3 regions of the Rhodococcus sp. H29-C3 genome follow, and region 2 is predicted to be linked to each of the others. Evidence: riboswitches for the same ligand, from Rfam matches in the RefSeq annotation. Region 2 holds a riboswitch; each other region holds the start of a gene.

Region 1 (4,355 bases), on a different contig from region 2:
CCTGATGGACATGTAGCTCATGTATTGACGATCGCCGATCGCAAAGCCAGAGGTGGGAATCGTGGTGATCTCGACGTTGTCGAGCTTGCGACTGCTAAGGAGTTCAGCTGCGTGACAACGACTGTCCTGCACCATGCTGTCGTAGGTAACCCCGTCGGACAGATCGGTGTCGGAACTGAACGCGAGTACATTGCTGCGCCAATCCGGCCCCTGCCCTCCAGGTGGATGGAAGCCTTTGCCGACGGTATCGCCGAATACCGTCGCTATCTGTCCGGGGGCGCTCTCCCACATCATGCCCAGGTCCGTTCCGTAGACCTGCCACCGTTTGTCGGTGCGATTGATCGATCCCGCGCCTGTCTGTTTGGCAACACGGGTGACGTTGCCGATCTGCGGCATCGGCGGTGCAGAAGTTCTGGCCGCCGGTTCGACGGGAGGTGACGCTGGATCGGGAGGAGGCGGAAGCTCCAATTCGGGACCGGGGATCGGGATCGGAATGGTGAACGGTTTGAACTCGAATCCGATCCAGGGAATGTCCAATTCACTCGAAAGCGTTGTGGGATCGCGGGTCTCATCGGTCAGGTCCGGACACGGATCCAAGCAAGGGTCCGCCGGCAACGGTTCCGGGTCGATACGTGTCGGGGCCGTCGTCGGGGCTGGATACGGCACGGGTGCGAGATGCGGAAATGGGATCGGAATCGAGAGATCCTCCGGGACCAGCGACCCGGTCTCGTTCGTCAGGTCGGCCGCGCACGCGCCGGGAGGGACGAGAGGTTCGGCGGTAGCCGGGACGCCATCCCCGAACACGATCACCACGGACCCGAGAACGACAACAGCTGTCACGACGGCCATTCGCTCCGACATACTCCCCCTTCTGCGGATGCACCACCCGTGCCAGCGCATCATGCCAGATTCTCGCGCAGTGAGCGCGAAGAATACTCCTTACGAAAGAGATCGCGTGACTGAAGAATTGGCACCACTTCATCGACGAAGTCGTCGAGACTGTCCGGATACAGCGGTGGCATCAGATTGAAGCCGTCGGCAGCTCCTCTGCGCGCCCACTCGGAGATCTCGTCGGCGATCGATTCCGGCGTTCCGATCATCGTGGCGTGCCCTCCACCTGCTGCGAGTGTCCCGAGAAGCTGGCGGACAGTCGGGTCGTCTTTGGCGATTGTCCGCAGGATCGTCTCGTATCGACCGTGCGGTCCGGTGAACTCCTCGATCGGCGGAAGAGCAGGAACCGGTCCGTCGAGCTCCCAATCGCTGCAGTCCTGCTCCACGAACATCCCCAGTGTGCGCAACGACTGCTCGACGGGAAGCAGTGCATCGAGCTCGGCCTTCTTCGCATTCGCCTCGCTCATCGTCGACCCGACATACGTCACCAAACCCGGCATGATTCCGACGGACGAGCTGTCTCGTCCGGCAGCATCTATGCGGCGCTTGACATCCGAAGAGTAGGCGGCGCCGGCCTCGGAATCGTAGGCAACGGCGTAGATCGCCTCCGCGTAACGAGCCGCAAGATCACGCCCCGGTCCCGACGCGCCTGCCTGGAACAGCACCGGACGTCCCTGCGGAGACCGGGGGACCGTCAACGGGCCGTCCACCCGAAAGTGCTTGCCGACGTGATCGATGGGATGCACCTTCGCCGGATCCGCATACATTCCCTCGCGATCCAGTACCAGCGCGTCCCGTTCCCAGCTGTCCCATAGCGCGAGGGCAACCTCGACGAATTCCTCTGCGCGTTCGTACCTTTCGACCCGTGCCGGAATGTCCTCGAATCCATGATTGCGCGCCTCGGCGTCGAACATCGAGGTCACGACGTTCCATCCTGCGCGGCCACCACTGATGTGATCGAGCGAGGCGAGCAACCGCGCAGCGTGAAACGGTGTGTAGAACGTCGTGGATATGGTGGTGACCAGGCCGATATGGGTGGTCGCTCCGGCCATCGCCGTCAGGGCTGTGATCGGTTCGAGAAACCAGGTGCCCGCGCCGGCCGGATCACGAACGGAGTGTCCGTCCGCGAAGAACACGGCGTCGAACTTGCCCCGCTCCGCGGTCTGCGCGAGTTCTTGGTAGTAGCTGATATCGCCGAGGTCCTCGACCCTCGAATTCGGGTGACGCCACGCTGCACTGTGATGCCCACAGCCGTAGAGGAATGCGTTGAGGTGCAGCATGTCAGTCCTTGACCAAGCCGCCGTCCACAACCAAATTCTGTCCGGTCACCGACCTCGACCACGGAGACGCGAAGAACAACAGGGCATCTGCGAACTCCTCTGGTGTCACCACTCGCTGCAACGGCGTCGACGCCGCGATGAGGTCGAATACTTCCTCTGGTGTAGCGGCACTGGCGTCGGTGGTCCGCAGTAGGCCACCCGACACCATGTTCACAGTGATACCGTCGCCGCCGAGATCCGCTGCGAGAGTTCGAGTCAGAGACAACAGCGCAGCCTTCGATGCCGTGTAGTCGTGGTACGGCACCACTGGGTTCTGGAAAAGATTGGTGCCCACGTTGATGATTCGGCCGAATCCTGCTGCGCGCATCCCCTTCAGCGCTCGCTGCGTAGTCGTCAGCGCACCACGCACAGTGCCACGGAACTGCGCGTCGAACTCGTCCCATGTGATCGAGTCGGCCTTGCTGCGCGCGTCCCCGTTGAACGAGAAGTCGGCCAACGCGTTGTTGACCACCGTCGTCACGGAGGAACCGAAGTGCGCTTCGGCTTCGGTGAACAACGCGTCCACCTGCTCGGCGTCGGTGATGTCGGCTTGGACCGCTATCCCGCCGATCTCTGACGCCAGCGCCTCCGCCGAGACTCGGCTGTTGCGGTAGTTCACCACGACGCGAGCGCCTTCTCGCGCGAATGCCCTGGCCACCGCGGTGCCCAGACCTCTGCCCGCTCCGGTGACGACTACTGTCTGCTCGTCCAACTTTTTCGACTGGATGTTCATGTCAGGCCTTTCGCTCTTCCGGCCCACACCGCGCAGAGCATGCACGTATCCCACGTGCAGACATCCCTACGCTGGTGTTGACCAGATCAGGTTCGACGGGTGTGTTCTCAGCCGTTAGGCACCCCGTGTCGAGGAAGACTGTAACCTCTTGCCGAATATCCGTCTATCTAGCATCCATCGTAGAAATACGTATAGATACCGGACAAGTCGATTTTCGGTACGTCCGGACCCCGAATGACGCCTGCACCTAGCCCAGCACCACCCAGCCGTGGGGTGGAATCCTGGTGGATCCGCCGCCCGCATGTGCTTCGCCGGCAAATATCTCGCCGTCCACGCGGTACGTCACTTCCTCGTCACCGAGGTTCAACGCCACGTGCAACTGCTCGTCACCCGAGTGGACGCGGTACAGCATCGCGGTATTGGACAGCTCCACCGTCTCGGTGCGCGCCTCGACGAGCCAGGGATGCCTGCGGCGAAGCCCGATCAGCTGCTGATGCAGATGGAACGTCGGCCAACCGTACGGGGCGAGTTCCTCTCTGCTGCTGGGAAATTCCGGCCGAACCTCGTCATCGCCACCGACACGCTCCTCTTTCGCGCCGCGGAAGCCCTGTTCGTCGCCGTAGTAGATCATCGGCATGCCCCCGACCGTGAACAGGACCACGAGCGCATGCTCGAGATGGCGTTCGTCGGTGATGGTGCTGGCGATGCGGGCCACGTCGTGATTACCGACGAACGTAGCCGGAACGAACGTCTCGAGCCACTCGTTGTGACGCCCGAGCGCGTGCGACAACTCGAAGAAGTTCCTTTCCGAGATTGCACTCCACGACGCTTTCCACAGCTCGTACTGAGTCACCGAATCCAGTGAGCTCGCCTTCACGATGGCTGCATAATCACCGTGGATGACCTCACCGAGGAAGTAGGCGTCGGGGAACTTCTGTCGAACCTGCGAAATAACCGCCGCCCAGAACCGCGGCGGCACAGCGTATGCCGCGTCGAGACGCCATCCGTCTGCACCCCGTTCGAGCCAATGCGACATGACATCGACGACATACTGCTCGACCGCGGCGCTGTCATGGTTGAGCGTCACCAGTTCATCGTGGCCCTCGAAATTACGATGAGTCGGTCCTGCACCGGACCAGTCGAGGTGGAACCACTCGGACTCCCGTGAATCCGGTCCCGCTTCGAGCGCCTGCACGAATCGCGGAAATGCCTGTGCCACATGGTTGAATACGCCGTCGAGCATGACTCGCAGTCCACGCGAACGAGCTTGGCCGATGACGTCGTCGAAGTCCGCTTCGGTGCCGAGCCGCGAATCGATGCGAAAATGATCGATGGTGTCGTATCCATGGCTTGCGGAGGCGAAGATCGGACCGAGGGCAATTCCCGACGCCCCTAGTTCCACGGCGTAGTCG
Region 2 (4,355 bases):
GACTTTCGGGTCACCCAGAAGCGCACCGGCAAGGCCGAGTCGCTGTGACATACCGAGCGAGAACCCGCCCGCGTTCTTCTTCGCGACGTCGGTGAGGCCGACGAGCCGAAGCACCTCGTCCACTCGAGACTTCGCGATGTCGTTGGACGCGGCCATCCACTCGAGATGTGCCCGCGCAGACCGGTTGGGATGCACCCACTTCGCATCCAGCAAAGCACCGACCGTCCGGAGCGGTTGCTTGATCTTGTTGTAGGGCTTGCCCTCGATCAGCGCCACCCCACTGGTGGGGCGGTCCAATCCGAGGATCATGCGCATGGTCGTCGACTTGCCCGCACCGTTTGGTCCGAGGAAGCCCGTGACGATGCCGGGCTTCACCGTGAAGGTCAGGTCTTCGACCGCCTTGGTGTTTCCGAACTGTTTGGTCAGTCCTTTGACTTCGATCATGGGACTCACTGTCCACTACCGAACTGCCCCGGCACATCACCCCTGAGTCGCGACCTGAGGTCATCCTTTGGGATGACGTGCAGCTACATCGGTGAACTCGCCTGAGCCCAGAAACGTTTCGGTATCCGGCCGGCCTGGCGGGCCTGGTAACCGGCCACGACGGCATGCTTCATCGCCGACGCCATGAGCGCAGGGTCTTGTGCCCTGGTGACCGCCGTTGCCAGTAGGACGGCGTCGCAGCCGAGTTCCATCGCCAGCGCCGCGTCGCTTGCCGTGCCGATGCCCGCATCGAGGATGACGGGCACGGTCGCTGCGTCGACGATCATCTCGATGTTGTGCGGATTCGAGATGCCGAGGCCGGTTCCGATGGGTGCACCGAGGGGCATGACGGCGACGCAACCGATGTCTTCGAGTCGCTTGGCCAGGACGGGGTCGTCCGTGGTGTAGGGCAGCACGTTGAATCCGTCGTCGACCAGTTGTTCTGCGGCCTTGACCAATTCGATGGCGTCGGGCAGCAGGGTTCGCTCGTCGGCGATGACCTCGAGTTTCACCCAGTCGGTCTCGAGCGCCTCGCGTCCGAGTTGCGCGGTCAGTACTGCCTCGGCGGCACCGCGACATCCGGCGGTGTTGGGCAACGGTGCGATGTTCAGCCGTCGCAACAGGTCGAGGACACCGGTGCCACCCGCGGCGTCGACTCGACGCATCGCCACAGTGGTCAATTCGGTACCGGAGGCCACGAGGGCTTCTTCGAGAACCGCGAGATTGGCCGCTCCACCGGTGCCCATGACGAGCCGCGAGTCGAACGTCCTGTCCGCGATCTTCAGAGAATCAACCACCCTGCACCGCCGTCAGTACGTCGATGGTCCAGCCTTTGCTCACCGTGGTCGAATCCCAACGGCTCTTCGGTAGCACCACGCCGTCGACGGCGACGGCGATTCCCTTCGGTGGCATCGAAAGATGTTCGAGCAGTTGACGCATTGTCATCTCTTCGGTCAGGAGGTGGTCCTCACCGTTGACGGTGACACCTATTGCCAGGGCAGTCATTGTTTCCTATCTGTGGTGAATCGGGCCGGGTCTGCGGCCTTCGCTTCGATGAGTGCGTCGTCTTCCAGTAGTGCAGCGACGGCGTCTGCGGTGATGGGCATCAACAGGATTCCATTGCGGCCGTGGCCCGACGCGACGATGACGCGGTCGGAGATCTTGCCGATGAGTGGCAACCCATCGGGGCTCATCGGGCGCAGGCCTGCTGCGCATTCGTGAAGTTCGTATTCGCCGAGGCCCGGCATCAACCGCTCTGCGTCGGCGATGAGGTCTCGGACGCCTGCCACGGTGACCTGGGTGTCCTGACCCGATTCGTATTGTGTGGCCCCGAGAACCAGTCCGTCTCCGCGCGGCACCAGGTAGATCGCGCGTCCGTGGACGCTGCCGCGGATCGTTCGGGTCGGGGCAGGTGTGGCACTGGGTCTGCGTCGTAGACGAAGTATTTCGCCTTTGACTGCCCGGACCGGTACATCGGCGAGGAGCGCGGAGGTCTGGGCGCCTGCTGCCAGCACGATGCGGTCGGTAGTCAGTGCGTCGAGATCGGTGACGGTGTCGGTGGAGAATTCGACGCCTGCGCTCACCGCTGCGGTGTGCAGTGCTTCGAGCAGCATGCGGTTGTCGATGGCCAGTTCGGTGGGTGCCAACAGCCCGAGGCGAATGTTCTGGGCAAGGGAAGGCTCGAGCTCCCGGATCTGTGCCCGACCGAGGATCTCGAGATCGTGCCCCTGCTTCCCGACCCAATCGGCAATGGTTCGCAGATCGGTTGCGTCGGCTGCATCGAGGGCCACTGTCAGTGATCCGGTGGCGGAGAACACCGACGGGCCAGGGAGCGCTCGTGCAAATTCGGGCCATCTGGCGAGGGAATGAGCGCCGAGTTCGAGCAGTTCGTGTTCGCCAGGCCACCCCTCGGACAGCGGCGCGAGCATTCCCCCGGCCACCCACGATGCACCGGTACCGACCGACGGATCGTGTAGCCGCACGGACCAGCCGTCGCGCGCCGATCGTGCGGCCACTGCGAGGCCGATCACTCCGCCGCCGACCACGGAAAGACTCTTGGGCACTTCTCTCACCACCTCACTCCCTGCGCCGGCATGATCCGGGTCAGGTATTGACGGTAAGGACGGCGTGTCCACTCTCAGCCCCACGTACCTGGGACTCCCGTGTATCGACTCTCGCCAACAGACTACCGTTGCCGGTGTGCAAAGCGATCGGATCATCCGCAACCCGGAAGCGCGTGAGCGTTTGACATCAGCTCGGCTGTATCTGTGCACCGATGCTCGACGCGAACTCGGCGATCTCGCCCAGTTCGCCGAGGCCGCACTGTCCGGTGGCGTCGACGTCATTCAACTTCGCGACAAGAACTCCGAAGGCGAGCGCACGTTCGGCCCGCTCGAAGCCAAGGACGAGTTGGCTGCGCTGGCAATTCTGTCGGCCGCCACCAAACGTCACGGTGCTCTCCTCGCAGTCAACGACCGCGCCGATCTTGCCCTCGCATCGGGCGCCGACGTGCTGCATCTCGGCCAGGGTGATCTTCCGGTCCACTATGCGCGCCAGATCCTCGGCCCCGACGTCGTCATCGGGCGGTCGACACAGAATCGAAGCCAGGCCGCTCTCGCTGCCATCGAGGACGGCGTCGACTATTTCGCTACCGGGCCGATCTGGGCCACACCGACCAAACCGAACCGGAAAGCAGCCGGTCTGGACCTGTTGCGCAGTACCGCGGAATCCGCTCCGACGCGGCCGTGGTTCGCCATCGGCGGGATCGACGCCGAGAACGTCCACGAAGTTCTCGCCGCGGGCGCGGATCGCATCGTCGTCGTACGGGCCATCACCAAAGCTCGAGATCCACAGGCAGCTGCACGGGAGCTCAAGCTCGCGTTGCAGGGCTGACCCGGTAGATCCGAAAATGCACGGCTGGCTAGCCGAGCCATCCCAGCACGGTCGACGGCGATAGCACCTGCACCGACGTCGGGATCCGTTGCTGCAGTCCGCGGTCCGCGGTGACCACAGCAGTGAGTGTCGTCGACGCCTGTGCCTGTGATGCGAGCTCGTCGTCCCCGCTGCCGGCGGCGTGGATCAGGGGGACTCTGATGTCCTCGAACTGCGCTGCTCGTGCTTCACCTTCGAGTACGGCCTCGATCCGGGTGAGCCAGCCGAAGCCGACACCCGGCAGCTCGACGGTTCGCGGAAGGGTGCCCGCCAGCGAGCTCAGCAACTTGCCTGTTGCGCCGCTGCGATCACGCCACCAACCGTCGGGCCTCGAGCCGAGTACGTTCGCGGTGTCCAGCAGAACTCGTAGCGGGCTGATGCGCAGGGAGGCCCAGCTGGCGGCGAATCCCGGATGTAGGGGCAGTTGATCGACCAGGCTCTCCGGAACCCACCGGAGTTCGGTGCTCTCACCGTTTATCGTGGTGTCGAGTTGGGTGGCCGCGTCGGCGACGACGGTCGTGTAGGACCATCCGCTCGCCATCCGTGCCGTCTCGACTTCGCCGCGTACGAAAACGTTGTCGGCACCGATTCCGGCTTCCTCGTCTGCTTCGCGAACAGCGGCGTGCACGTTGGTTTCGTGCGAGTCCTTTGCGCCACCCGGCAACGCCCACGTCCCGCCTTGATGGCTCCAGAGCGCCCGGTGCTGCAGAAGGACCGTCGGCTTACCGTGCGGCGAAGGCGCCCGCAGTAGTAGCCCCGCCGCGCCGTGCTTGCCCCAGTGCCGCGTGCCGTCCTCACCTACAACCCACCCGTCACCGTCGCCACGCATACCGACACCCTAGGTGAACCTTCCGGTAGGCGTACGGACGGTGGCTCCGGCTTATATGCTCGGTACTGTGATTGTGGTCGGCACTACGCCCTCGGCTGCCGTACCTCCTACG
Region 3 (4,355 bases), on a different contig from region 2:
ACTGCCGTCGCTGCCTTGCGGCCGCCGAGCCAGAATGTCGGATCTCTGTTCAACGTTCCGAAATTGCCGAAGACATAAGGCAACTCGGTCGCGTGCCCCGCACCTATACGAGCAGCTTTCAGCATCGGTGTCGCATGATCGAATCGATACATCCAGACCGGCGCGTGCCTACTGTGCGCGTCCGCGATCCACATGGTCGGCATTCGAAATCCAGCATCTCTCGACATCGCAAGTGCGCCAGCCGATGTCGAACGATCCGGATAAGCCGACATGATTTCGGCGATCCGGAACGCCGGCAGGTCCGAGTGATCGTTCGCGATCGCACGAAACATCTCCGTGACGGTGTCCGACGTGACCGGCATCAACGGTGACTTCATCAAACGAAAGATCGATGCCTCGTCGTGATTCGTTCCGATGATCAACGGGATGCGGTGCGAGTATCCCTTCTGGAACGCTGCAACGGGATACCGCGGGACGATATCTCCGTCGACCACCGGCGCGAGCCCCAATGTGCCCGGCACCCGCGTCGGAACCTCGTAACACAGGGTGTCGCCCGCCTCGACGAGACGCATGAAGTCGACGGTTTTCAACTCCCCGATTCGATCCGGAGTGATATCGACGAGTTCGAGGAATCTCGTGGCCACGGCCGCCGCGCGTTCCGGTCCGTACACCGACGTCGCGGGCGCACTTTGCACGATAGCGCGGTGAAACAGTCCCTCGGCCTTTGGCGAGGTCATCAGTGTCGTGACCGACGCGCCACCCGAGGACTCGCCGAACACGGTCACTTTCGACGGATCACCACCGAACGATTCCACGCAACGCTGCACCCATTCGAGTGCCGCGATCTGATCACGCAAGCCGAGATTCGTCTCGAAGACCGTCTCCGCTGTGGAGAACGACGACAAGTCGAGGAATCCGAAAGCACCGACGCGATAGTTGACGGTGACGAGCACCAGGTCACCGAGTTCGGCCAGCCTCCTGCCGTCGTAGACGCTCTGTGCAGCGGAACCGAGCGAGTAGGCACCGCCGTGAATCCACACCATCACCGGCCGAGGTCGACCGTCGGGCTCGGGGGCCCAGACATTCACCGACAGACAGTCCTCCGACATCGGGATCGCCGGATCGATCGGCACCGGACTAGCTTTGCCCTGGGGCGCGACATCACCGAAACTTCGACAATCCCGCGCTCCTGCCCACGGTTCCACCGGCCGCGGCGACCTGAAGCGATGTTCGCCGTCGGTCGCAGCCGCGTATGGGATTCCCTTCCACACGAAGTGTGTGCCGTCGCGATACCCGATCACATCGCCATCCGGAGTGTGTACCTGACATGTCCACATGCCGGCTTGCTCGACTTCGGTCAAGGCATTCCTCCGTATCCGACGTATACCCATCCGATACTGGTCAAGGTACCAATTCCTGAGATCGATCCGTCCGCTTTAAGCTGGCAGGATGAACCGACTACGCGCATACGGCGCAGCCGTTGCTGCCGCGTCCTTGCTGGTTCTTGCCGGATGCGGGTCCGATGTCGACGACAGCGCGACGGCGCCTCTTGCCACCGTCGACACCGACCCACCGTCGGTAGTCCGCACGACGCCCGCTACTCCACCCTCGCCGACGACGTCGGCCGCCCCGACAACAACCGAGTCGACGACCCCCGAAAAGTCGACGACGAGCAGTCCTCCACCGACCGTCGACCCGTCCCAGTACGAAAGCACTGCCGGGTTCTTCTACTTCGCCAGCCCGAGTGGCAAGTTCGAATGCGCGATCGTCGTCACCGAGACCTCCGTCGCTGGGTGTCACGGTGAGTTCCCTCGCTCGGCCCCGCGAGTGGCGGGAAGTGGTGCTCCGGAGTCTTCGGTCGCTCCCAACACCATCGAGATCACTGCCGGATCCCCTGCCAGGTTTCTCAGCTCTGGCGATCCACGCTTTCATCGATTCGACGGGACGGCGAAAGAATTGCCGTACGGCGTCACACTCGCCGTACCCGGAAGTGGACGTTCCAATGGGCTCGAATGCCGAGTCGAAGAGTCGTCCGGGGTCACCTGCCTGGATCAGGTCGGCCATAGATTCACGGTGTCGGACAAGGTATTCGAGCTGAAGTAGCCGCTATTCCGAGGGGGTGTTCCGCAAGCGCGCGCGACCTCACGAAATCAGATCAGATTCCGGGTATGAATCCTGGATAGACGAAATGCTGCGGGCCGCCACCTGGCATCGAGGATCCGGTCACGTTCGGGAAGTCGAACGGAAGCGCAACCAACTTGTGTGGGTTGCCTTGTGCGTCGGCCTGCCAGCATCCGGTGAGCACTCCGTGAAAAGCGGTGCAGACGATCCTGGTGCTCGTTCCATACGGCGACGTCAGCCGATTCTCGGCGAGAAAGGGATTCCAATAGGCCGGATCGGTCGGCGTCAGGAATCCCTTTGTCTCGAACGGAACGCTCGGGCTCGGGTAATTCGGTATCGGCGGCCACTCGTCGGCAGTCGCAATTCCGCTTCCTGCGAGTAACGCCGCGGCCGTGAAAACCAAGACTGCTGCTGACTTCGTCCATCTCCTCGGTGCATTCATGCCGCCATCGTAAGCGCCCGGTGTACTCACGATCACAGGATCGAGCTTCGCCTCACCGTTCGGTCGTAGTCGACAGGGTTGGTCGTGGAGAGGTCTACGGCCCGCTCACACTGCATCGCCGACCAAGGGTGCTAGGGTCGGCGGTGTTCTGACACGGGGTGCGTCCGTACATGCGGATGCTGAGATCACACCCGTCGAACCTGATGCAGGTAATGCTGACGAAGGGATGTCAAGGCGATGATTGCGCCTGTAAACTCGGTGGATCCTGTCCGCCATACGGATCTGATGTGGACCGCAACGACTTCGTTGCGTCACGCGATCGACCAACTCGAATTTCTGACACTGCTGGGCGAAGGCACTTTGCCGCTCGACGCGTTCCGCACGTATCTCGAGCAGGATCGGCTGTATCTGGCGGGATACGCGAAGGCGCTGGCCATTCTGGCATCGAAAGCGCCGGATACTGCGACGGCCGCCTTTTGGGCCACCTCCGCGGCGAGCGCAGTCGAGGAGGCAACACTTCACGAGTCACTGCTCTCCGGTGACGCACTCCCCACGACGAACGCGCGGGCCATACATTCACCCACCTGCCTCGGATACGTCTCGTATTTGGTAGCAACCGCTGCCACCGAGCCCTATCCCGTTGCGGCGGCGGCGATCCTGCCATGCTTCTGGATCTATGCCGACGTGGCCGTTCGCCTTTCGGTATCGGCCCAGCAGGTTCTTCAACGTGATCCGAATCATCCCTACGCGCAATGGGTTTCGACGTACGACTCGGTAGAATTCCGTGATGCCGTCGAATGCGCGCGCCTCCTGGTCGACGACGCCGCTCGATTCGCTACCGACGCTCAACGAAGCGCCATGATCGACGCATTCGTCATCGCGACGCGGTACGAATCGATGTTCTGGGACAGTGCACTTCACCCCACACCGTGGCCGCTTCCCTCTTCCGAGATTGCTGCGTCGGAGGTAGCACTGTGACACTTTCCCGAAGGATCGGCGCCATCGCAGTTGCCGTCGCTACCATCACATCGCTGACTTCGTGTGCACAATCCACTGACTCCGACATCATCCGCTTCGCACTCGACTGGACACCGAACACCAACCACACCGGACTGTACGTCGCTTTACAGGAGGGGTACTTCGCCGACGCCGGACTCGACGTCGAAGTACTGCCTTACAACAGCACTTCTCCGGACACGCTGGTCGACGCGGGCAATGCCGAGTTCGGCATCAGCACTCAGAGTTCGACTACATTCGCAAAAACTGCAGGGGCCCAAATTATTTCAGTACTGGCTCCGCTGCAACACTGGGCCACCGGAATCGGTGTTAAAGCCGATCGCGAAGACATACCGAGCCCGAAAGCATTGGACGGCAAGGTCTACGCAGGCTTCGGCGATACCGGCGAGAAGGCAGGACTACGCCAGGTCATTCAGAACGACGGCGGCGCAGGTGAGTACGAGACCGTCGTGCTCGGAACGTCGGCCTACGAGGCCGTGTATTCGGGCACAGCCGACTTCACCGTGTCCTACTTGGCGTGGGAGGGTATCGAGGCCGAGCACAGCGGTACTCCGATGAAATATTTCGACTACACCGACTACGGCTTCCCCGACGCCTACGCCCTCACGGTCAACGGCAACGAGAACTGGCTGGCAAGCCATCCCGACGAGGCCAAGCAGTTCGTCCAGGCGCTTCAACGCGGCTACCAACTCGCGGCCGACGATCCGGTCCGCGCCGCGCAGGACATCATCGATGCGAATCCAGGAGTCTTCACGGACGAGCAGTTGGTCTTCGA

Evidence for each region. Region 2 has a riboswitch for thiamine pyrophosphate ahead of thiO (glycine oxidase ThiO). Riboswitches for the same ligand answer to the same signal wherever they lie in the genome.
Region 1: another riboswitch for thiamine pyrophosphate. It lies ahead of QMK32_RS21635 (3-oxoacyl-ACP reductase); the one in region 2 lies ahead of thiO (glycine oxidase ThiO).
Region 3: another riboswitch for thiamine pyrophosphate. It lies ahead of QMK32_RS22095 (TenA family protein); the one in region 2 lies ahead of thiO (glycine oxidase ThiO).

The regions. Positions count from the first base shown of each region.
Region 1 is NZ_JASITC010000015.1:8,375-12,729, reverse strand. It holds gene QMK32_RS21645 (glycoside hydrolase family 183 protein) at 1-861, opposite strand, end outside; gene QMK32_RS21640 (LLM class flavin-dependent oxidoreductase) at 900-2,171, opposite strand; gene QMK32_RS21635 (3-oxoacyl-ACP reductase) at 2,173-2,943, opposite strand; TPP riboswitch at 2,990-3,079, opposite strand; gene QMK32_RS21630 (alpha-amylase family glycosyl hydrolase) at 3,191-4,355, opposite strand, start outside.
Region 2 is NZ_JASITC010000001.1:460,329-464,683, forward strand. It holds gene QMK32_RS02275 (ABC transporter ATP-binding protein) at 1-444, opposite strand, end outside; gene QMK32_RS02280 (thiazole synthase) at 528-1,280, opposite strand; gene thiS (sulfur carrier protein ThiS) at 1,273-1,488, opposite strand; gene thiO (glycine oxidase ThiO) at 1,485-2,546, opposite strand; TPP riboswitch at 2,547-2,657, opposite strand; gene thiE (thiamine phosphate synthase) at 2,683-3,375, shown strand; gene QMK32_RS02300 (NUDIX hydrolase) at 3,404-4,243, opposite strand; gene QMK32_RS02305 (GlnX family signal transduction membrane protein) at 4,311-4,355, shown strand, end outside.
Region 3 is NZ_JASITC010000016.1:4,719-9,073, reverse strand. It holds gene QMK32_RS22110 (carboxylesterase/lipase family protein) at 1-1,337, opposite strand, end outside; gene QMK32_RS22105 (hypothetical protein) at 1,450-2,103, shown strand; gene QMK32_RS22100 (hypothetical protein) at 2,156-2,563, opposite strand; TPP riboswitch at 2,708-2,807, shown strand; gene QMK32_RS22095 (TenA family protein) at 2,801-3,541, shown strand; gene QMK32_RS22090 (ABC transporter substrate-binding protein) at 3,538-4,355, shown strand, end outside.